Regions from separate parts of the Paenibacillus sp. FSL H8-0122 genome, predicted to be linked through region 2. Evidence: riboswitches for the same ligand, from Rfam matches in the RefSeq annotation. Region 2 holds a riboswitch; each other region holds the start of a gene.

What was found. A riboswitch is a leader RNA that binds a small molecule or an ion and turns the genes downstream of it on or off. The one in region 2 is predicted to bind cyclic di-AMP.
Region 1: another riboswitch for cyclic di-AMP. It lies ahead of NSS64_RS28150 (C40 family peptidase); the one in region 2 lies ahead of NSS64_RS25940 (hypothetical protein).
Region 3: another riboswitch for cyclic di-AMP. It lies ahead of NSS64_RS11810 (hypothetical protein); the one in region 2 lies ahead of NSS64_RS25940 (hypothetical protein).

Annotation. Positions count from the first base shown of each region.
Region 1 is NZ_JBBOTB010000001.1:6,585,816-6,592,933, reverse strand. It holds gene motA (flagellar motor stator protein MotA) at 1-596, opposite strand, end outside; gene NSS64_RS28170 (hypothetical protein) at 799-1,092, shown strand; gene NSS64_RS28165 (4a-hydroxytetrahydrobiopterin dehydratase) at 1,304-1,579, shown strand; gene NSS64_RS28160 (c-type cytochrome) at 1,712-2,068, opposite strand; gene NSS64_RS28155 (GNAT family N-acetyltransferase) at 2,196-2,681, opposite strand; gene NSS64_RS28150 (C40 family peptidase) at 2,937-3,428, opposite strand; cyclic di-AMP (ydaO/yuaA leader) riboswitch at 3,433-3,575, opposite strand; gene NSS64_RS28145 (C40 family peptidase) at 3,964-4,392, opposite strand; cyclic di-AMP (ydaO/yuaA leader) riboswitch at 4,450-4,588, opposite strand; gene NSS64_RS28140 (hypothetical protein) at 4,801-5,634, opposite strand; gene NSS64_RS28135 (M1 family aminopeptidase) at 5,644-7,118, opposite strand, start outside.
Region 2 is NZ_JBBOTB010000001.1:6,071,680-6,078,797, forward strand. It holds gene ytxJ (bacillithiol system redox-active protein YtxJ) at 1-178, shown strand, start outside; gene NSS64_RS25930 (glutaredoxin family protein) at 175-417, shown strand; gene NSS64_RS25935 (WD40 repeat domain-containing protein) at 525-1,856, shown strand; cyclic di-AMP (ydaO/yuaA leader) riboswitch at 2,096-2,265, shown strand; gene NSS64_RS25940 (hypothetical protein) at 2,400-2,855, shown strand; gene NSS64_RS25945 (hypothetical protein) at 3,363-3,560, opposite strand; gene NSS64_RS25950 (family 43 glycosylhydrolase) at 3,882-5,540, opposite strand; gene NSS64_RS25955 (AraC family transcriptional regulator) at 5,689-6,573, shown strand; gene NSS64_RS25960 (ABC transporter permease) at 6,622-7,118, opposite strand, start outside.
Region 3 is NZ_JBBOTB010000001.1:2,670,674-2,677,791, reverse strand. It holds gene NSS64_RS11825 (NAD(P)H-dependent flavin oxidoreductase) at 1-347, opposite strand, end outside; gene NSS64_RS11820 (TetR/AcrR family transcriptional regulator C-terminal domain-containing protein) at 492-1,055, shown strand; gene NSS64_RS11815 (3'-5' exonuclease) at 1,052-1,585, shown strand; gene NSS64_RS11810 (hypothetical protein) at 1,605-2,072, opposite strand; cyclic di-AMP (ydaO/yuaA leader) riboswitch at 2,278-2,441, opposite strand; gene NSS64_RS11805 (arsinothricin resistance N-acetyltransferase ArsN1 family A) at 2,788-3,282, opposite strand; gene NSS64_RS11800 (arsenite methyltransferase) at 3,304-4,110, opposite strand; gene NSS64_RS11795 (MarR family winged helix-turn-helix transcriptional regulator) at 4,164-4,613, opposite strand; gene NSS64_RS11790 (ArsR/SmtB family transcription factor) at 4,748-5,074, shown strand; gene NSS64_RS11785 (arsenic transporter) at 5,186-6,481, shown strand; gene arsC (arsenate reductase (thioredoxin)) at 6,503-6,922, shown strand.

The sequences.
Region 1 (7,118 bases), 510 kb from region 2:
ACATAACCGGTGAATATCCCGAGCAGGGTTGCAATGAAGGCACCGGCAATCGCGTGGGCCAGGACGTCCATGTTACTCATATCCCCCAAGGCGGCGATCAGCCCGATAACAGCCCCGAGTACCCCTAGTGTAGGGGCATACATCCCAGCCTGGGAGAAGATCAAGGCTCCGGCTTTATGTCTGTCTTCAGTGGCATGAATATCTTCCATTAATACATCACGGACGAACTCCTGATCATTGCCGTCAATAATCATCCGCATGCCGTTACGGAGGAAGTTATCTTCAATTTCATCGACATTGGACTCCAGAGCGAGCAGCCCTTCGCGGCGGGTAATGGATGCCCATTCCATGAACATGGTAATCAGTTCGGGCTTACCGACCATCTTTTTCTTCGTAAACAGGATCTTCAACAGCTTAGGGAAATTCTTGACTTCCGACATCGGAAAGGCCATGAAGATAGAGGCAGCCGTGCCAAGAAAAATAATGACATAGGCAGCGGGGTTGTTCAAGCTTGCAAGCGGAGCATGCTTGAGTATCATCCCCCAGATTACTGCGATCAGACCAAACACCAGGCCTAGAATTGTTGAGATTTCCATTTATGCACCTCGTCCATGAGAATTAAGAAGTGATCGACTAACCGCTAATTCGTCCTTGAACCGCGGGAGAACACTCTGTTCGTAACCAAATCACGTATATTCTTCTTTATCGACATCATTCCCTTTTTTGTGAAGTGATTTTTTCGGCTATAATAGATAAGGTAGGTTATTATTCATCAGCGAAGAAAACGGAGTGATTGATGTGGGAGTTAAGCATGGCAGGGATTACGGTGAAATTCTGGTTGAACTGACAGGAGCCGTTGGACGGATTGCAGACGGGTACATTTTTTTTGAAATGGAGCCTGAAGAGTGGACGAATCTGCCGGAGGAATCGAGGCAGGAGGTGTGGGAGGCGCTTGCAGAAGACCTGTTCTACGCGCTGGGCAACGAGCCGGTCATTCAGGTGGGCAGCGGAGTTGTGATGTACGATAAAGAAACACACCGCATTAATATTCTGCTGGGTGATGAGGATCTGGCTTCGGTCGTTCTTGTATAAAGCAGGGGGAAAATGCGGCAGCGGGTTTGTCCCGGGCATCCGGCCATGTTAAAATTGGAAGTGGAGTACTAATTTCCGGGATGTCAGAATACATTTAATCAAAAATCTTTGGCCTGGCACATCCCTTGGACTTTCAGAAGCTGAGGGATGTTTTATTTGAAGAAGAAGAGCAGGCTGAAGGAACCGTTAACTTAGCAAGGGAGGAAACGAATTGCAATTAACTGAGGAACAACTGCAGGAGCAGATCGGCAAGCTTGAGGGCTGGAAGCTGGAGAGGGATAGGCTGGTGCGCAAATATATGTTCAGTGAATATATGAAGGGAATTGCCTTTGTGGATGAGGTAGCGGCAATTTCGGAGGCCTTTGACCATCACCCGCATATCACCATTGATTACAAGACGGTTGTTCTGCGGCTGGCTGCAGATGTGGAGAAGCTTGATCTCCGCCAGGCGCATGAATTTAATGAGGCATTCGAGAAGACCCGCTAGAGGACAAGGCCCCTATGGAGACAACAGGAATATCTGATCAATAGAAAATGCCCGTGCAAGGATCATTCGTTATCCTCGTCACGGGCATTATACATTTAGAATAAGGAGCATGGTGTGAGTACAGGTTGCGGATTATTTCTTCTCGGCCAGCCATAGGGCTACATTCGCAATCTCTTCAGGGGCCAGCCTGTCTTTGAAGGGGGGCATCTGTCCGCGGCCCTTGGTGACTATGCTGTAGATCTGAGCTGCGTCATGTGAAGTGCCTTCCTGCTGCAGGCTGGGCCCCGCCCCGCCCTGAAGCTGGTCACCGTGGCAGGAGATACAATTGGCCTTCACTGTGGCTTCTGCGCCCGCAGCGTCCAGCACAACCTCCGGCATGGTCGGTTTGTTCTGTTCCGCCACCTCGGATTTACCGGGTAAGGTAAACATTAAGATTACTGCAAAGGCACAGGCGGCAAAAAACAAACCGCTCATGATCCATTTCTGCATCTGCATCCGTCCCTCCATGTAAGCTGCTGACTCCATTATAGCGGATGGTGAAGCGTTATCATAGTATGTGTGTCAAAAAAATGAACACAAATGATCCATTTTTTTGAAAACACCTCATTCTCCGGTGCTATTCCTCATAGACCATGCAATAAAAAGGCTTATTGCCCGTCGGGGTACGGCGCTCATAGGTATCTGTTATGGTGAACCCGCATTTCTGATAGGCGCGGATGGCGCGCTGGTTCCAGGTCAGCACCTCCAGATCGATCTCGCGTTCCGGGTAACGGGCCTGTGCTGCCTGCACAATAGCCTTCATGAACAGATGCCCCATTCCATGACCGCACAGATCGGGCCGCATTCCGACTCCAAGCCGGACTACCCCCTCCATCGGAAAGAGCTGGGCGAAGCCGCACAGAACGCCTTGTCCGTTCACTACCGACACATATTGCTCGCTGCGCAGCTGCGGGTCTCCGAACTCCACGCCCAGCGCCTGCATCTGCTCCCAGGACATCCAGCCGTAAATATTATACGGAGGCTTGTAGCTCCACTCACAGATCTCAGCGGCATGCTGCGGCTCCATAGGCACCACGTAAAAGGTTAGCGGGGAGCTAATCATTAGGGGAGGCCTCCTTCCAGGGGAAATCAATTTATTCTTATCATTCTTTATATTAATTATATACAAAAACAGCGAGTTTCGACGCAAATTCCTTGCGGAAATACAGAAACTTGACAAACGCCAAAATATATTTTCCGAAAGTGCAGAATCGGTGTTTTACAAATATAGAGACGGGTAAGTAATTTTATAGACAAAAAAAGCCCTTCTCCAAGATTTCGGCAAAAATCTCGGAAAAGAGCGTTAGGTTACAAAGGATTATTGTACATCATCGTTGTCTTGGGAATCCGAAGCTACAGTCTTGTAGGCATCTGTACTCATGATTCGCTTGGCGCCAACGTAGCGGTTGACGTAATAGCTGTCACTCAGCGAACTGATGGTTACACCACGTGAGGAAGAGGCATGGGCGAATTCGCCGTCACCAACATAAATACCGACATGGGATACGCCCTTACCGCTTGTATTGAAGAATACAAGATCGCCCGGTCTCATCTCGTCACGGGATACAGCAGAGCCCATCTGATATTGGGAGCCGGATTGATGGGGCAGGTTAATGCCGATCTTATCAAAAACATACATTGTAAATCCGGAGCAATCAAACCCGTTAGTTGATGTACCGCCGGACACGTATTTGGTTCCGATGGCTTTGTCGATCACTTTATCCATTTTGGAATCCGCGAAAGCGCTTCCTGCTCCGATGGTGAAGATAATGGACAAGCTTAGTACTGCGGCTGCTAGCTTCTTCTTCAAAAGTAAATACCCCTTCCAATGCCTACGAGGTTAGCTTAAGGGTTCGGTTGAAGGTCCCCTATGACCCCTCTTAGAATAGGAGGTCAATTCACCCAAAGTGGTTCCCCCGTTTCCCTAATTCATTAGGGAACTCGGCACGACTGTTGATTAGGATTAGCGGTTCATTCAATACATGACAAAACCTTTGTTAAAAGCGATTCAATAATTACAAAAATGTTACTAAAAGATCACTGCGATAATTGTAACAAAGACTAAGGCGCTTGGCAATCACTTATAACATATTAATGCATCTTTTTTGCTGTTTTTTAGAGTTATAGCCCTTTCGAAAGACTCATATCTATGCGCAGGGGTTAATTTATATGATAATTTCTTTATTTTTGCAAGAAAATGCTGTTTCAAGGCTGCGAATTCGGTGTAAAAGGTAGAATAAGGAAAAGGAAAAACCCGGAAATGATTACGGCAATAATCATCCCGGGCTCGTATAAGTTACATTTAGTTGTTAGAGGCTGAAATATTCGGGGTATGCTTCAAGGGTTCAATCGTAAGCGACAGCTTGGTAGGCTGTTGTGCTCATTACTCGTTTGGCGCCAACGTAGCGGTTGGCCCAGTAGGACTGGCTCATCGAACTGATGGTTACACCACGTGAACTTGAGGACTGTGCGAACTTCCCGTTTCCAACATAAATACCGACATGGGACACTCCGTTACCCAGAGTATTGAAGAACACGAGATCACCTGAACGCAGGTTGCTCTTGGATACACTTGTTCCAACTTTGTACTGTGCTTTGGAGGTGCGGGGCAAGGTAAGCCCGACATTCTTGAACACATACTTGGTAAATCCGGAACAGTCGAAGCCGCTGGTGGTTGTGCCTCCGGTTTTATACGACGTTCCAATGGTTTTTGAAATCACAGTATCCATTTTGGAATCTGCGAAGGCACTGCCCGCTCCGAGTGTGAATACCATCACAAGACCCAGCGCTGCTGCGGTGCATTTTTTCTTGAAATTCTGACTAATCAAAAGATGTACTCCTTCCAGGGCCTGCGAGGTTAGCTTAAGGATTCGGTAGAAGGTTCCCCTATGACCCCTCTAAAGCGAGATCAATTCACCCAAAATATGGTTCCCCCACTTCCCGGTGCAGGGAATTCGGCGTTTTGTGCACCAGAACAGTGACTTATCGGCATAGCTTAAATTGCAATAGTTACGGAAGATTTTGCTTGAAAGATTACAACTTTGTTACTACTGGTACAGCCATCATTGTATCAGAGGATTTAGCCTTTTGCAAATGCTTTTGTCCTCCGTTCAAGCAAAAAAGAGTCCTGCTCCCGGATAGAGGGGCTGTGACTCTCTTTAGTATGCCGCTTCAGCAGCTTATTATTGTGGAAATGATTTACTGGACCAGAGGTGGTACTGGGCAGCGATCCCCCACATATTGAACAGCGTGGAGGGCAGCGGAGCTGCCTGGCGGAGCATAAGGGCCGGCAAACCGGGATAGAACAGAGCAGAGGCGCTGCAGAGCAGAATGACGGCCAGGCTTCCCGCCCCCAGAACGATGGATATACCAATGGAAGGCAGCAGCACCTTCAGGCAGATCAGCAGCGAGGAGAACATACCGGTACCTGCGGTATAGCCGAACTGCATATAGAGCAGAAGCTTGCGGACAAGGAAGAGATAGAGCAGCCAGCCCAGTACATAAGGCACCAGCTTGAGCAGGAGCTGTACATCGAGAACGCCGCTGAGCAGATGACGGTACATACGCGGAAGCAGCCAATAGAGCGGCAGGAGGGTTAGCGCCCATTCAACGAGGCTGAACACCAGCACCGGCAGCCCATATTTTCTCATTCCGGGAAAAAAGAACAGTCCCCGCGCTCCGGCGCGCTCCTGGTGAAGCTCGTGCAGCAGCCCTGCACGGATAAAGGGAGTCACCAGCAGCCTTAGCACTGTCAGCGCAAGCAGCATCCACAGCCAGTGCTGGACGGCGGGGTCGGTGCGCAGCGCGGTCTGCCCCTCGATATAATACAGCAGCCTGCCTATTCCGCTGCCGCCGGCGTTCGCATCCGGGTAGCGGAGCAGGACGGGGACAACCGCGCTTTTAATGAATTTGTACAGGAAATATCCCCAGAACAGCCGGTAAATAAATAGCAGGATCAATATATAGAACTGCTCTTTCATGCTGATCCAACCGCGGGCAATTGAGCTTTTCACCATTCCTTCACCTCACCAGACAAGAGTTCCGAGCAGGGTTTCAAGCAGAGTTGATGCACTAAGCGTCCAGCGGGAGAGTGTACGCGGCTCAAGCTCCGCCATTCTGAAATTATTAAGATGCCTGCTCTCCAGCAGAATGGAATGCCCCGGATCAATCTCTGCGGAGACCAGCGGCGCTTTATACGTTAATTCAAAGGAGGTAGCCTTACCCTCGCCATTCCAGTATTGCTGCACCGTGTACCCGTCTGCGAAGGTGAATTTCACGGGAACATCGGGGTACAGGCTGCCCTTATTGCTTACATCGACCACAGCGCTATAGCGGCTCCCCCCGCTGTCGCTGTTGTCTTGTTTAACCGTAAGCCTGATATCGTCAACTGCGAAGTCGGGTGCCCCCCCGCTATAGACATACCGCTCAAAATACGTCTGCCAGGATTGCTTGGTCACTTTCTCCACAACCTTCTGGAAGTCGGCGGTGGTCGGATGCTGGAAGCGGTATTTGCGGGCATAGGCGGCGAGGATGGCGTCCATATTCTTGGTCCCGGCGATGCGTTCGATATCCTTCAGCACCAGCTTGCCCCGGATGTATACATTGCGCGTGTAGGCATCATCTCCGGTGTATTTCCAGGTCTCCAGCTTAAGCGGCTGTGAAGAGGAGACCAGGCTGGACTGCAGCGGGAGGCTGGAGACCACACCGTATTCCTGTTCCATCAGCCGGTCTTCGGCATAAGAGGTGAAGCTCTCATCCAGCCAGGCTTCTTCGAATTCATTGCTGGCCACCAGGCCGTAGAAATATTGGTGCCCGATCTCGTGGATGATCGTGCGCTCCAGGGAGGTGCCCGGTGAAGTGTCCGTGGCGCCGAAGGCGGTAATCAGGGTCGGATACTCCATGCCTCCGGCCCCGTTGCCGGACTCCGGCGGGACAACAATTGATAAGGTGGAGTAGGGATAAGGGCCATACCACTTGCTGAATGCCATCAGTGCAGCCTCAGCCGCCTGGAAGTAACGCTCCTGGAGATGCTTATGCAGCGGGTCCAGATAGAGCTTAATCTTCACCCCGGGCACCTGCGGCGCGGAGAAGGCCTTCTCGGCAACCACGAAATCAGGCGAGGCCGCCCAGGCGAAGTCGTGGACGTCATCTGCATAGAACTGATAGATCTTGCGCCCCTTCACAACCTTGGCGTCTCTCACCGGAAACCCGGTTGCGGCGACCTTATACTCGGGCGGGACAGAAATCGATACATTGTAAATTCCAAAATCACTGTAGAACTCGGAGTTGCCGTGATATTGATGCAGGTTCCAGCCTTCTTCCTTCAGTCCTCTTCTGCCGGCAGGCTCATAGACGCTAATCTTCGGAAACCACTGTCCGGCCATCACGAAGTCGTCAGCGGTTCCCATCCGGGCGAAAATTTTCGGCAGCTTGACCTCGAATTTAAGCCGTACCGTAACGCTCTCACCGCCGTTCACCGGCTGCGGCAGATGGACCTTGA
Region 2 (7,118 bases):
GCCTGCAGCCGTGGTTCATGTGATCGAAGACCGTCCTGTCTCCAATCAGATTGCTGAGGATTTCGGGATCAAGCATGAATCCCCGCAGATTTTCCTGCTGGAGGACAGCGAGGTCCGCTGGAACACCTCACACTGGAAGATTACCCAAAAAGCGATAAAGGAAGCAGTGGAACAATGAGCGCGAACGTAATTGTCTATTCGACCTCCGGCTGCGGCGAATGCAATCAGGTGAAGCAGCTGCTGGAGAGCAAGGGCATTCCCTTCGAGGTCCGGGATGTGATGACCAGCTCCGTCTACCAGGAGGAAGTGGAGAAGCTGGGCTTCATGGGCATTCCAGTCACCGTATCCGGGGACCGGGCGGTCAAGGGCTTCAATCTCCCTGAGCTTCAGGAGCTTATGGATGCTGCTGTTCTGTAATATACGCAAAGGTGCTGTCCTCTCAACAGGAGCAGCGCCTTTTTTTTGCGATTCATCGATGAAATAACTGTATATTTATATATATCTGGAAAAGGAGGCTTGATCCTTTGAAATGGCTACAGGATGAGCATGCCGCCAAATGGCGTGAAGAAGGACAGCGTTATGTGCGCGACGTCAATCAATTCGTACATAAGGGCCTGACAGAAGGCTGGGACACAGCGGGAAATGAACCCGCAGAGGATACACGCGGGGCCCTCGCCGCCAAAATCTATAAGATGATTCGAGGAGCTAATGAGCACGGTGAGATTGCTGAGCTGCGGGAGCAATTGCCGGCGGCAACGTGGCCGCTGGCCGGGCACTTTCAACATGAGATGCAGGCGATTCGCGGTATCCATTTCATAAGTGATGATGCTGTAGTGTTCAGCACCGGCTCACCTTGGGAGAAGAATGCAGTTGTGGCTGTACATAAGGATGTTATTTCCGTATTCGACGAATTAAGCCTGGTTGGGGCATCTCCTGACAATCAGTTCTATGCACTCGCGGGCACGCAAGGGATTACTATTCTGCAATCCATGAACAGCGCATTACAGGGAGAAGTAGTGGCCGAGCTTTCGTGGCGGGAGCTGAATGGAACGATTCAAGCGCTGGACCCGGACTTTACCGTTTTGAACATAGACCGCCTGGATCAGGAGTTACCCTTGGAGCAAGTTATTCCTTTTAACGACGGTCAAGCGTTATTGCTTGTTACAAGTCAGGGGATTATCCTGGTCCAGCAATCGCAGGAGAAGCCATGGGAGGTGAAGCTGCTGCATCCTGACCTCGAAGAATATAAAGCAGATGAGATGGAGCATATTGAGATCGACATGCCGCATGGTGCTGTCTCTCCGGATGGAAGATGGGTTGCCTATGGCAGCCAGGGCAGTGATCATCTTTTATATGACACAGCTTCAGGACAGGTTCACTTATTCAATCCGGAATCCAGTTACCCGCACTATACTATATTTACGAAGGACCAGCATAGTGTATGGTACAATGCCTGCCACTTCTACAATGGCGTTACTCTTGCCGTGTCCCTTGAAGATCTAGAAGCAGGCAAGCTCCTGCCAGATCAGGAATATCCGGTCGTTAACGGGGAAGCCCGGGTGTATGCGGCGGCAGCGCTGAAGGACGGTGTTGTCATTGGCGATGCCTATGGCTACTTGAGGCTCGTTGATGTAGAGGGGCGGGAGCTGTGGCGTTATTATGCCGGAAGCACCATTTCCGGATTAGCTGTCAATCCGGATGAGACCATGCTGGCCGTGGGGACTTATGGAGGGATGCTGCATTTCCTGGACCTTCATGCCACTGAACGCAGCGACTATGAGATTACAACAGGAACCGTTCGTGAGGTGAAGCGGATTATTGTCTGGAAGAATCAGAATGGGCCGCTTTGGTGGTGAGCTGATACATGGGGAACCCTTCTTCTCCGCCGCCGTCTGCCAAAAATAAAAAACGGCGATTGAGCGAGATAAATGGCAGATAATCTGCTACATATATGAGTTTTCGCTTCCATTTGCATAACCAGTCAGCCATTTGCTGAAAACAAGGCGAATAGCACTCTTTTCCATTTTTACAACCCCCCTCTGAAGAGAGTATGATTCGTGTTGAAAGCAAATGAACGCATTCATGAAAATGAGCATATGCATGCACGCTGAATTTCCGTCATGTGGAAAACGGGGGAACCATCCGGCCGTCAGGCCGACTTGGGGTGAATCCGAAGGAGAATGCCACGCGCAGGTCTCCGGCAGGTAGGGCGACTCTCACCGTCCGAATCCGACAGCTAACCTCGTAAGCGTAAAGAGAGAGCCCTGATCCGCCACGCTTTTGTGCCAGGCGTCTTAAGCCTGTTACCCACAACCGCAGGCAGAGGTCCTCCTCTGCCTGCGGTTTTTTGCGCGCTGGAATGAACTGCACAGTATAGATTCAGGAAGGAACGTGACCACATGCCTGACCCCTTATCGCCCAAACTAACAGCCGCTGCCGGATACAACCCCTACACCCAGCAATATAGCGGTCCCGTCTATGCGCTTAGCTGCCTGCTGCTGGAGCAAGGCGCCCGCGCCGAACAAGCTGCAATCGCCACCTTCGTAGCACTCCATCCACTATGGCTGAAGGGCAGCCTCTCAGGGGACGGCGCTGCTGCGGCTGCCTACAGAGAGTGCATCCGCCAATGTGCCGTGCTCGCCCGGGACCGCAGCCGCTGCGCTTCTCCGCTGCTTAACTGGGACGATCACGTTGCCAGTGCCTTGTGGTATGGCATCCAGCTCCCCCTGCCCGACATCAGCCAGATTCTGGAGCGCAGCATCCCCGAGCTAAAGGCCCAGCTTAGAGGAATACGCGAACAGATGGCAGCCGCACATTCAGCCTTGCCTGCGGTCCACCGCCCTTCAGCGGGGTGAGACTGGGAATAACGCAGGTTGCAGGACGAACGAGGATGGATGTGGCGGAATTGGTTGGATGTGGCGGAATTAGGGTACGGATGCGACAAAAGGAGATGGTTAGCGGGCCATGCGGACTACAGATCCGCTATTTCAGCAAATGGGACCATTCCGAAGGCCATGCGGACTGAGAGGCGCTTAATTAACCAATTCCGTCTCATTTTGCGCTCCATACAGCCCTTTAGCGTCCTCTCAGTCCGCTCCGGGAAGATAATCAGTCTTTTTCACAAAATAAGGGCCGCTGAGTCCGCACCCCCCCCACAAAGTGGGGCTTTAGCGTAGGTGATGACTCAGGTACTTTTGCGGGGACCCCAAAACATATAAATTCTATCAAATAAAGCCGCAGCATCCGCCGCGACTTAATCCTTGACTCTCAGCATCAGCACCCATACAGTGCCTGGCTCACCTTACATAGCTAACCATCCCATGCACTGATCCTGTCTCCGCCGGCCGTTCACTACATAGAACTCAGCTCTTGCCCTTGCCACCCTTGCCGCCCTTGGCAAACCGCCAAAAAGCCATACAGCAGCCGAGCAGTCCGGCTCCCAGCAGAAGGGTCTGTAACGCCCCCAGCCAAGTCGACTGATCCGAGGGGATCAGGCTGCTGACAATAATGAGCGGGATAGAAACCGCGACCAGCACGGGGGTTTGTCTACTTTTCTTCACAACCATTCACCACTCCTAAAGACTAATACTACTAAGGTACACCATCTCCGGCGTTTTCACCAGTTCAGGGTCCGGGTAAGCAAGACTCCAGGGAATGATCGTCACATGATTTAAAGGATTCCGTATAATCCAGCACCTGTTTAAATGTCAAATCCTGTAGATCGACATTTTGGGGTGATCCAGTGGAAAATCCTCCTTATAAAATTTAATATTTATTAGTCAAGTCATTAATATCGTGTGCTCTTTCAATTCATTATAAAATGAATAACCCATCCTTAAAAGAATGGGCTTTTCTTACTCAGAAGAGTCTTTTTCGCACGATTAGTAATTCTTCACGCCATAATAGTCAAAATCAGCGAAGGAGTCATGCTGGTGAGCATCCACGGAACCAATGAAATTGAACAAGCCTGTAAACCCGCCAATCTCCCCCGGCTCCCCGTTCACGCCTTCATCCGACAAATAGAGAACATCGATATTTTCTACAAAAGCTCGCCAATCCCCGTTATCCCCGAAGCGGTAAAGGATACTCGCGATGCCTGCATTATAGATAAGCTTGAGCTCCGCTGTGTCTTCAGGGACTGGAATGTAATTGTGGACCAGCTCGATGCGCTCTCCCAGCTTGGCCTGTAGTACATACAGAACGGTGCCCTCTGATTCGGAGTGGGTCAAGTGAACATACAGCCAATTATTAGAATCATAGTATAGCCCCATACCGGCCGTTTCCGAGTAATGATCGGGGTGGAACTCCACCTTAGTTTGCACTTCATAATGAAGGGAGGTTGCACGCGTGGCCATAATCGCCGGATGGATCTGCGAGAAAAAAGAATTCTCTCCATGAATGCGTAAGTAACCCGGACGTTCAACCGTATTCACCCATGCCGCTTGCTGGTCCCGGTACGGAGTCAGAAAATGAAGATCATATTGCTCCTGATTAAAATCATCAAATACGTCATGAGAGATTCCATCGGCCTCTAATTCAACACCTGTCATCCCCTCAACTGCCATTTTCGCTACATTCGATCCATCCTTCATTTCCAGCCAGCCATCCTCTGTCCAATGCATTTTTTGAATAGAGGTTTCACGGCCTAATGGATTCATTAGCGTTCCTTCCACAGGGCGTGACATGAGATGAGCAATATACCATTCCCCTGTTTGGGTTTGAACTAATGAGCCGTGACCTGCTTTTTGCATAATTGAACTTGGATTATACATCTCAAAATGCCCGGCATCCGGATTACCAAGTGAAAATAGATGGCGCGGCGAGGAGGTGATGATCGGCTCTCCCGACGGATGCGGTTCATAGGGACCAAAAATATTCTCCGCACGTCCCAGCTCAACACCATGAGCATAACCAGTTCCGCCAGCAGCTAATAAAAGATAATACCTATCTCTATATTTATAGATCTGCGGTGCTTCAGCACAGCCGCGGCTGGTAAAGCCTTGCGTGACCCGGTGCCATGTTCCAACTATCTTGCCCTCGTTCAAATCAAATTCAGCGATCACAATATGTCCAGGGGCTTGGTACCCTTCACGGGTCTCCCATTCAAGGATGGACACATAGTGGTTACCGTCTTCATCATGGAAGAGTGCCGGATCGAAACCAATGGAGGTCAGATAGATGGGGTCCGACCAAGGTCCATGGATATCCTCTGCCCACATGGCATAGGAATCCGAGTTGAATTCACGGCCTGCCATGTTTAACATATGCGAATAAGCTAACCAGTACCGTTTCGCCCTAGGATCGTAGGATAGATGCGGCGCCCAGATCCCGGCCGGAGTATTGGTCCCCCTCAAATTCACTTCACCTTTATGTAATGCGGAGGCAGTCAGCATCCAATGGGCTAGATCGGTTGATTTGAAAATTTGAACGCCGGGATTCCAATGGAACGAGGATGTCGCAATATAATACACATCATCCACTCTAATAATAGAGGGATCTGGTGCCATACCAGGGATAATAGGATTGATAATCTTCATCATTTTTCTGCTTCCCTTCGCTGTTCAGCCATATTATTTACCCTTTTTCTGTTGTCTATGTATATTATAATAACTACTAACGCACTTATGCGATGGGATGATTACGGCTACATTTACCCAAATCAAAGGAAGGTGCTGCACATTGGAACATATGAATAGCCAGCTCACAGGCACACAGACGCTGCTGCTGCCGCGCATTGATTGGAATATACGTTTTTTTGGCGCACATACACAGACTGTTCCTGCCGACTGGAGCATGACTACAGAATCCCACCATGCCTTTGAGATTCTAATTGTGCTGGATGGGGCTCAAGAGACAAGGATGGAACATGAACAATTCATTGTGAACAGGGATGATATTCTGCTGATTCCGCCTGGGTTCGAGCATACGAATAAGTGCATTTCCGCTACATCGATGACCTACTTTTGTGCTCATTTCGATATAGACGAGCCCTCCTTGCGGATGAAAATAATGAAAAACTGTGACTGGGTCTATGAACCCGCCAGTTTGTATCACTGCAAGCTGAAAGAATGCCTTCAAAAATGGATCGATATTCTGCATGAGCCTGAGTTGCCGTTCACCAAAGCAAAGCTAAAAGCACAAGTGGTCTTGTTCGAGTTATTGGAGGTGCTTGTAGATATCCAGCCGGTACAGACGGAGAAACGTGCTAACCAATCCATGACCACAGCGAAATATGCCAAAGAAATTGCCGAAGCCATCAAAAGGGCTTTTAAGAAAAATTGTATCGAGGGCAATTCAGATTACACCCTTCACATCCAGCCCATCATTGCTTCGCTTGGAATAAGCCCCAACTATGGATTAGAGGTATTTCAAAAAATATACAAGATGTCGCCCCGCACCTATCTATCTGACTTAAAGCTGCAGGAAGCCAAAATATTACTACAGCAGCCCAAAATATCTTTAAATGAGATTTCAAACCGTTTGGGATACAAAAACCTCTCTCACTTCAGCAGACAATTCAAAAGATGGACGGGCATTAACCCCTCCGACTATCGTAAAAATAATGGTGTATAGCAAAAAGCCCGTCCATTAAACCAGACAGGCTTTCCTACAAAATATTCCTTAGATTTTATAAGCCTTCATTGCTTTTCTGATTTCCTTGATGCTAGGGCGCTTGCCGTACATCAGGACGCCCGTGCGGTAGATCTTGGCGGCGAGCCAGCCGAAGAGGAAGGTTGTCGCCAGCAGGATCGCCAGCGAGACCATGATCTCCCAGAAGGCGACCTCCCCGACCCCGATCCGCAGCAGCAGGCTGAGCGAAGAGGTGAACGGGACGAAGCTCGCTACCTTCACCAGCAACGTATCCGGGTTCGAGATACTGAACAGCGGCAGATAGAAGCTGACGAAGCCCAGCATCATGACCGGCATCACGGCCTGCCCCAGATCCTCTGTCCGGCTGACAATGGAGCCTACAGCGGCATACATCAGCGCGTACAGGAAGTAGCCCAGGATATACAGGATGAAGCCATAGACGATCATGCTGACATTAAGCTGTCCCAGATTCAGATCGAAATCGCTCAGGATCGTGGAATTATGCGGCAGCATCAGGTTGAGCGCGA
Region 3 (7,118 bases), 3.4 Mb from region 2:
AGAGAACCAACGGTCACAAAATACCGTACGCCTTCCGCGACAGCAGCCTCAAATGTAGCTTTGGAATATGGATCGGATTGGCCATCCGGAGGTAGATACAGATTTACCGCGAACGGTTTTTCCGTCAATGATTTAATCTTACGAATTTCATTGCGAATCCTTTGACCCACTTCGTCCGGACTGGAGGGCCGCGTCTGATAACCCGCATGAGGCCCCATTACTCCCATGCCTCCCGCATTGGATACGGCTGCGACAAGCTTAGCATCGGTCAACCAGGACATGGCGGCCTGCACAATCGGGTATTGTATTCCAAGCATCTCTGTAACACGATTTTCTGTTTTCATCATCATTCACCCCGTTAATTAACTTAAATGCATTAGCATTGTATAATTAACTAAGTCTTATAGAATATAGACACTTGAAGGCAAGTGACAATTTTTTTGCCGTTGCTCATCATTTTGTCATAATAGGAATGGAAGGTGAAATCAACGATGCCTACAAAAGATATGACGAAGACCATGTTTGCAGAAGCCATAATTGAGCTATTAAATCACGTGCCTTTTAAGAAAATCACGGTAACCATGCTGGCAAATCACTGCCGCGTTCCCCGCCAGACATTCTACTATCACTTCCATGATAAATATGAATTGGTCAATTGGATTTACTCCTCGGATTTGAATAAAGTGATGGCGGAAAACGCAAACGAATCATGGAGCAAAGTCACCTCTCTTTTCTTTCAAAAGCTTAATGAGAAAAGAGCATTTTATAAAAAAGTCCTGATGGACAGTGGACAAAATTCCCTATTGGAGCATTCCCAGACATACCCGGCAAATTTGTTTCTGGCTTCACTGTCACAAGGCGCGCAAGCTCCTGTAATGAAAGATCTGCAATTTTCCTTGAACTACCATGCTTATGCCTGTTCCAATATGACCAGACATTGGCTGCTCAGTGAACCGCACGTTACTCCTGAAGAGCAGAATGACCGAACACTCCGGGCCATGCCGCAAATGTTGTATGACAAACTGAATGGTTATAGAGAAAAGGAGCAGGTATGAACTATATCATTTTTGATCTGGAAGCCACTTGTTGGGAAAATGACCGCAAAAGACAAAACGAAATTATCGAGATCGGAGCCGTAAAACTCAATGAAAGGCTCAAGACTGTGAGCGAGTTCCAAATTTTTGTCAAGCCTGCATTAAGCCCGCAGCTTTCTGATTTTTGTAAGCGGCTTACCTCCATCTCTCAGGCGGATGTGGATGCTGCAATGTATTTTCCGCAGGCAATAAGTCAATTCCAAGAGTGGATAGGCAATGAACCTCATGTCCTCTGCTCCTGGGGGTTTTATGATAAAAACCAGTTGCAGAAGGACTGTTCACTACATCAAATCGCAAGTGAATGGACGGATAACCATATCAGTCTCAAGCATCAGCACGGGAGGATGATTGGCAGGGAGCGGGGCGTAGGCATGGAGAGAGCCTTGACTATGCTTGAATTGCCGCTTGAAGGTACTCACCATAGAGGTATCGATGATGCCAAGAACATTGCGAAAATCTTCGTTAAGATTTTTGATCAACTGGAGTTTTGATAATTTAAATTGATCATGTCTATAGCAGTGAATAATAGGATACCGATTCTGCAAATAAAATGGTTGGATTCAGATGACTCTTCACCGTATTAATTGAATGGATTCTTTGCTCTGTCCTTTGATGGCGATACCGCTCCGATCCGGCTCCTACCTTCATTCGGATTTGGTCATTTTGAATGAACATACTATCGAGTGCAGTCTTGATCATGTTAAGTTGATTGGGAGCCCATTCTTGTCCGTGCATCCGGACGTATTCTGTGGCTTCTTCTGCAGTACAATGACATATCTCTTTCAGAAAAGAGCCCCATTTGATTAAATCCACCGCATTGTCACCCGCACAAAGAATGCAATTCCCATAGCTGATCTGTCCTCCGAAGGTTAACTTCAACACCCCATACCAGCATCCGTAAGGCTCTGAAATATGCAGGAAGGAAGGGCGGCAGCTAAATGCGAACAACTCGATTCGTGACAGTCTGGCGTTAATCATGAATAATGCCTCCTAGGTTGTCTATAGATTTCATATAACGCTGCAGATTATGGGTCTGCTCAGCTGTGGCTACATAGGCTGTCAGTTCAGTTTCATTCTCACATACAGCAGCATGCTCAAGCCAAACGGAATATTTGGTTTTCTGTACGATGGATAAGTGTAATGGAAAGGTTTTGCGGGATCGCAGCAAAAAAGCATGGTTAATGCAGGCTCTCTCCAGTGCTTACGAGGTTAGCTGACGGATTCGGACGGTGAGAGTCGTCCTACCAGTGAAGAGTTCAATCTTCTTTGGATTCACCCCATTTCGGCTGGTCACAGCCATTTGGTTCCCCCGCTTCCCGCCTGACGGGAATTCAGCATTTGTTAAAAGGAATCTTACGCTGAGCATCACTGTTTGTAAAATGCTGAAAGTTCTCTAGGAGACTAAATAAGACTCTATAGGATATAAAAATGAAGAAAATCCCTTGTAATCTAGCATTCATCCCCGATTTTCTGAAGTTATCGCGTATTTATTAACTTTTTAATGCAACCTAAATGGGGCTAAATGAATCTTAATGCTTCTTTAATCATGATATTAAGATCAGATATAATGTTTAAGATCCTCCTGTTTACAGGCCCGATATGCGGAGCCTCCATGAAAGTAAGATTGTAGGAATAGATCAAAAGGAGAAGTTCCTCCGTTTGCGGATGGAACTTCTCCTTTTGATCTTCATTTTTATAGTAGCTTCTCCATAATCATCACATCAATAAACGCTCCGTCCATCAATCCTTGCTTCTCAAATACACCAACCTGCCGGTAGCCCATCTTCCGGTACAAGCCTTGACCATTCTCATTAAACGGAAAGGTAAAGAGAACAATTTTATAAAAGCTATTTTCTTTTGCCGCCTTGTGTATGGACTCTAGGAGGGAGCTGCCTACACCTTGCCCACGAAAGCTTCGATCAATATATACAGAAAGGTCAGCGACGCCGTTATACGCGCAACGGTGAGAATATGGGTTCAGTGAGGCCCAGCCCACGACTGCACCTTCGCGTTCAGCAACCCAAACGCTAAAACGGCCTTGGTGATCGTTGAACCATGATTCCATATATGAGGAGTCTTTCATCTCTGTTTCAAGTGTAGCGATCCGGTCCTCGATCCCCTGATTGTAGATACGAAGAATGCTTTCAATATCCTCAGGTGTGGCCTGACGGACAGTTAATGTACTGATCATATCAACACCCCCTTAAGATTACTTTCTCGCTTTAATTACAGCAGAGACGATGTATTGGTCAACGTTCGCACCTGGAACCCAATCTTTAATGAATGTTTTAGATTCGTCCTTTGGTTCAATGCTGATATCAGTAAAGCCGCATTCCTGAAGTATGATCTCCAAATCGGCAATGGAAGAGGCGCCTGAGATACAACCCGAATATAATTCATCCAGGTCATTTTTGATCTCAGGAGGAAGCTCAGCTGTAGTTACGATATCTGATATGGCAAGACGACCGGCAGGCTGAAGAACACGATAAGCCTCACGGAATACTTGCTGTTTGTCTGGGGAGAGATTAATTACACAGTTGGAGATAATGACGTTGATCGAATGATCAGCGACAGGAAGATACTCTATTTCGCCCAATCTGAATTCAGTGTTACTGAACTTACCTTTAAGGGCATTATCTCTTGCTCGACTGATCATCTCAGGTGTCATATCCACACCTATAACATGGCCTTCATTACCTACCTGCCGGGAAGCCAGGAAACAATCAAATCCGCCGCCACTCCCAAGGTCCAAAACATATTCACCCGCCTGCAGTTCAGCAATAGCCTGCGGATTACCGCAACCAAGACCTAAATTTGCGCCTTCGGGAGCTGAAGCGAGGTCCTCACTGGAATATCCCAACTTAGCAGATATGGCACTGAAATCAGATGGGGAGTCACAGCAACTGCTGTCAGCAGAAGTTCGGCTGGATGGGGAAGTCTCAACGTTTCTTACAGCAATCTTTTGATAGCGGCCCCGTACATTTTGGCGGATTTGATCATTAGTAAGCTTGCTCATGATTATACACTCCTTAGCTGAAATAATTTGCAATATACAAGTAAAAGAGAAGGTCACCCTTTTACGGGTGCGCAGCAATTGCTGAGTTTTCCCATAGATTCGTTGAAAAGCTTAATGGACCGTAGTAATGTTTCTACTTCAAACTCACTCATGTGTGAGAAGGCCTCGTTCAGGTATTCATTCATTTGTTGATCAATAGTTGTAGCTACCATTTTACCTTCAGGAGTGAGTGACAGGTTATAAATTCTTCGATCTGTGGGATCAGATGTCTTTTTAACCAAATTCATTTTCACCAGAGATTGAACTTGTCTGCTGAAGGTTGTAATATCTGTGCCAAGTGTTTCGGCGACTTGTTGCATGGAAGGATTGTGACTCCGATCGATCTCATATAACAGATGACTTTGGGTAGCGGAAAGATTACATCCTCCTACGCTACAGCAATCCTTATTGAGTAATCCTAAACGCCGACTCATAATTTGGAGTAGTTCTCTTGGAGTTTCCATTGTTTTCACCTCTTGAACTAGTTATACTGCATTTAGTTGCAAAGTGCAAATATAAATTTTGCTTAGTTGATAATTGATGATAAAGGTATTAGAATATAAGTATTGTCTTATATACGAAGAGAGGAGATTCAAAATTGGATACATTAAATGATCTTGCAGAAGATTTAAAGCTCCTTGGAGATAAAACACGTCTCACAATTCTAATTCTTTTAAAAGAGCGAGAGTGGTGTGTATGTGAATTCGTGGATCTCTTTGACATTTCTCAGCCAGCCGTTAGTCAGCATCTACGTAAATTAAAAAGCAGCGGATTGGTAAAGGAACAGAAAAGGGGGCAGTGGGTCTATTATTCTTTAAATATAGTTGATAAACCCCATGTTAAGGCCATCCTAAATCTTACCCCGAATGCGAGTGACCTTTTACTGCATTTGAATAAACCGTCTAATGCTGTTTGCTGCGAATGACAGTTTTCTATTGAATATATAAGTGTATAATTATATAATGATGCCTGAGATTAAACTTAACTCTTTGAAGGGAGTGTTCGGATGCGTGGTATTTAGACATAAACTGGGGGAATACCATTGGTAGCTCTGGCAAGTCTGATATTTATAGTCACTTTGATTTTTGTCATTTGGCAGCCTAAAAAGTTGTCCATTGGATGGTCTGCCTGCGGCGGAGCGTTACTCGCTTTAATTGCCGGTGTCGTCAGCTTGAATGATGTTCTGGATGTTACGCTGATTGTGTGGAATGCCACACTGGCCTTTGTAGCAATCATCTTGATCTCGTTAATCCTCGATAAAATTGGATTCTTCGAATGGGCTGCTTTACATATGGCCAAAGCTGCTAGCGGGAATGGAACCCGAATGTTTATCTATGTCATCATTCTTGGTGCTGTAGTAGCGGCATTTTTTGCTAATGACGGGGCAGCGCTCATTCTAACACCCATTGTGCTGGCTATGGTCCGTGCGCTGAATTTTGATGAGAAAAAGGTTTTTCCGTTCATCATTGCTAGCGGGTTTATAGCAGATACTACGTCTTTGCCCCTGATTGTAAGCAATTTGGTGAATATCGTATCGGCCGACTTTTTCGGGCTAACCTTTATGGAATACGCCGGACGGATGTTAATGCCAACCTTATTTTCTTTAGGGGCAAGCATCTTTGTGCTCTATCTCTTTTTCCGTAAAAGTATTCCAAGAAACTTCGATAGCTCCCAGCTAAAAAAACCTGAAGCGGCTATTAAAGACAAGCAGATGTTTAAGCTATCCTGGTTTGTACTTGCGGTTCTGCTTGCGGGATACTTTGTCAGTGAATTCTTGAACATTCCGGTATCTGTCGTGGCGGGTATCATCGCGATCTTTTTCTTACTCATGGCAAGGAAAAGTCCCGCTGTCCCCACAATAGAAGTGGTGAAGGGGGCACCTTGGGCCATTGTGTTCTTTTCCATCGGCATGTATGTTGTTGTATATGGTCTGAGAAATGCGGGCCTTACGAATGTATTAGCTGATGCCATCCAGGCCATTGCAGATCATGGGCTGTTCACAGCAACGATGGGGATGGGCTTTATTGCCGCAGTGATTTCCTCCATAATGAATAACATGCCTACCGTAATGATCGATGCACTGGCTATTGATGCCACGAATACCTCGGGACTGATTAAGGAAGCTTTAATTTATGCGAATGTTATTGGCTCTGACTTGGGACCAAAGATAACACCGATTGGTTCTCTAGCTACCTTACTGTGGCTGCATGTGCTTTCCACCAAAGGAGTAAAGATATCCTGGGGCACGTATTTCAAAACAGGGATTATTTTGACCATCCCTACGCTGTTCATCACACTGCTTGGTCTATATATAACATTGACCTTATTTTAAAATCAAAGGAGAATGCGACTCATGGATAAGAAAACCATTTACTTTTTGTGTACAGGAAACTCCTGCCGGAGTCAGATGGCCGAAGGCTGGGCCAAGAAATATTTGAGCAATGAATGGAATGTGTATAGTGCAGGCATTGAGGCTCATGGGTTGAATCCGAAAGCCGTTCAAGCGATGAGTGAAGTAGGTATAGATATCTCAGGTCAAACGTCAGATATTATTGATCCGCAGCTGCTGAACAGCTCTGATCTCGTCATTACTTTATGTGGAGATGCAGCAGATAAGTGTCCCATTACCCCGCCTCAGGTGAAACGTGAGCATTGGGGATTCGACGATCCGGCAAAAGCGCAAGGAACAGATGAAGAGAAGTGGGCGGTCTTCCAGCAGGTTCGTGATCAAGTGGGAGAGCGCATCAAACAATTTGCTGAAACGGGTGAATAGTCACGATAGTGGAGTAACTGCTGCTAATGAGACAGGAGAGAAACTATAATGGTAAATTATCATGAACTGATTGAAGGTAAAGTATAATAGATCTTTTTTGCTAAAATTCCAAATTAAACCCGACCTTTATTACTAGGTCGGTTTTTTGGGTGCGCCTGGCATGGATGATAACTTGGCGGTGAAACGAGCTTGCCAC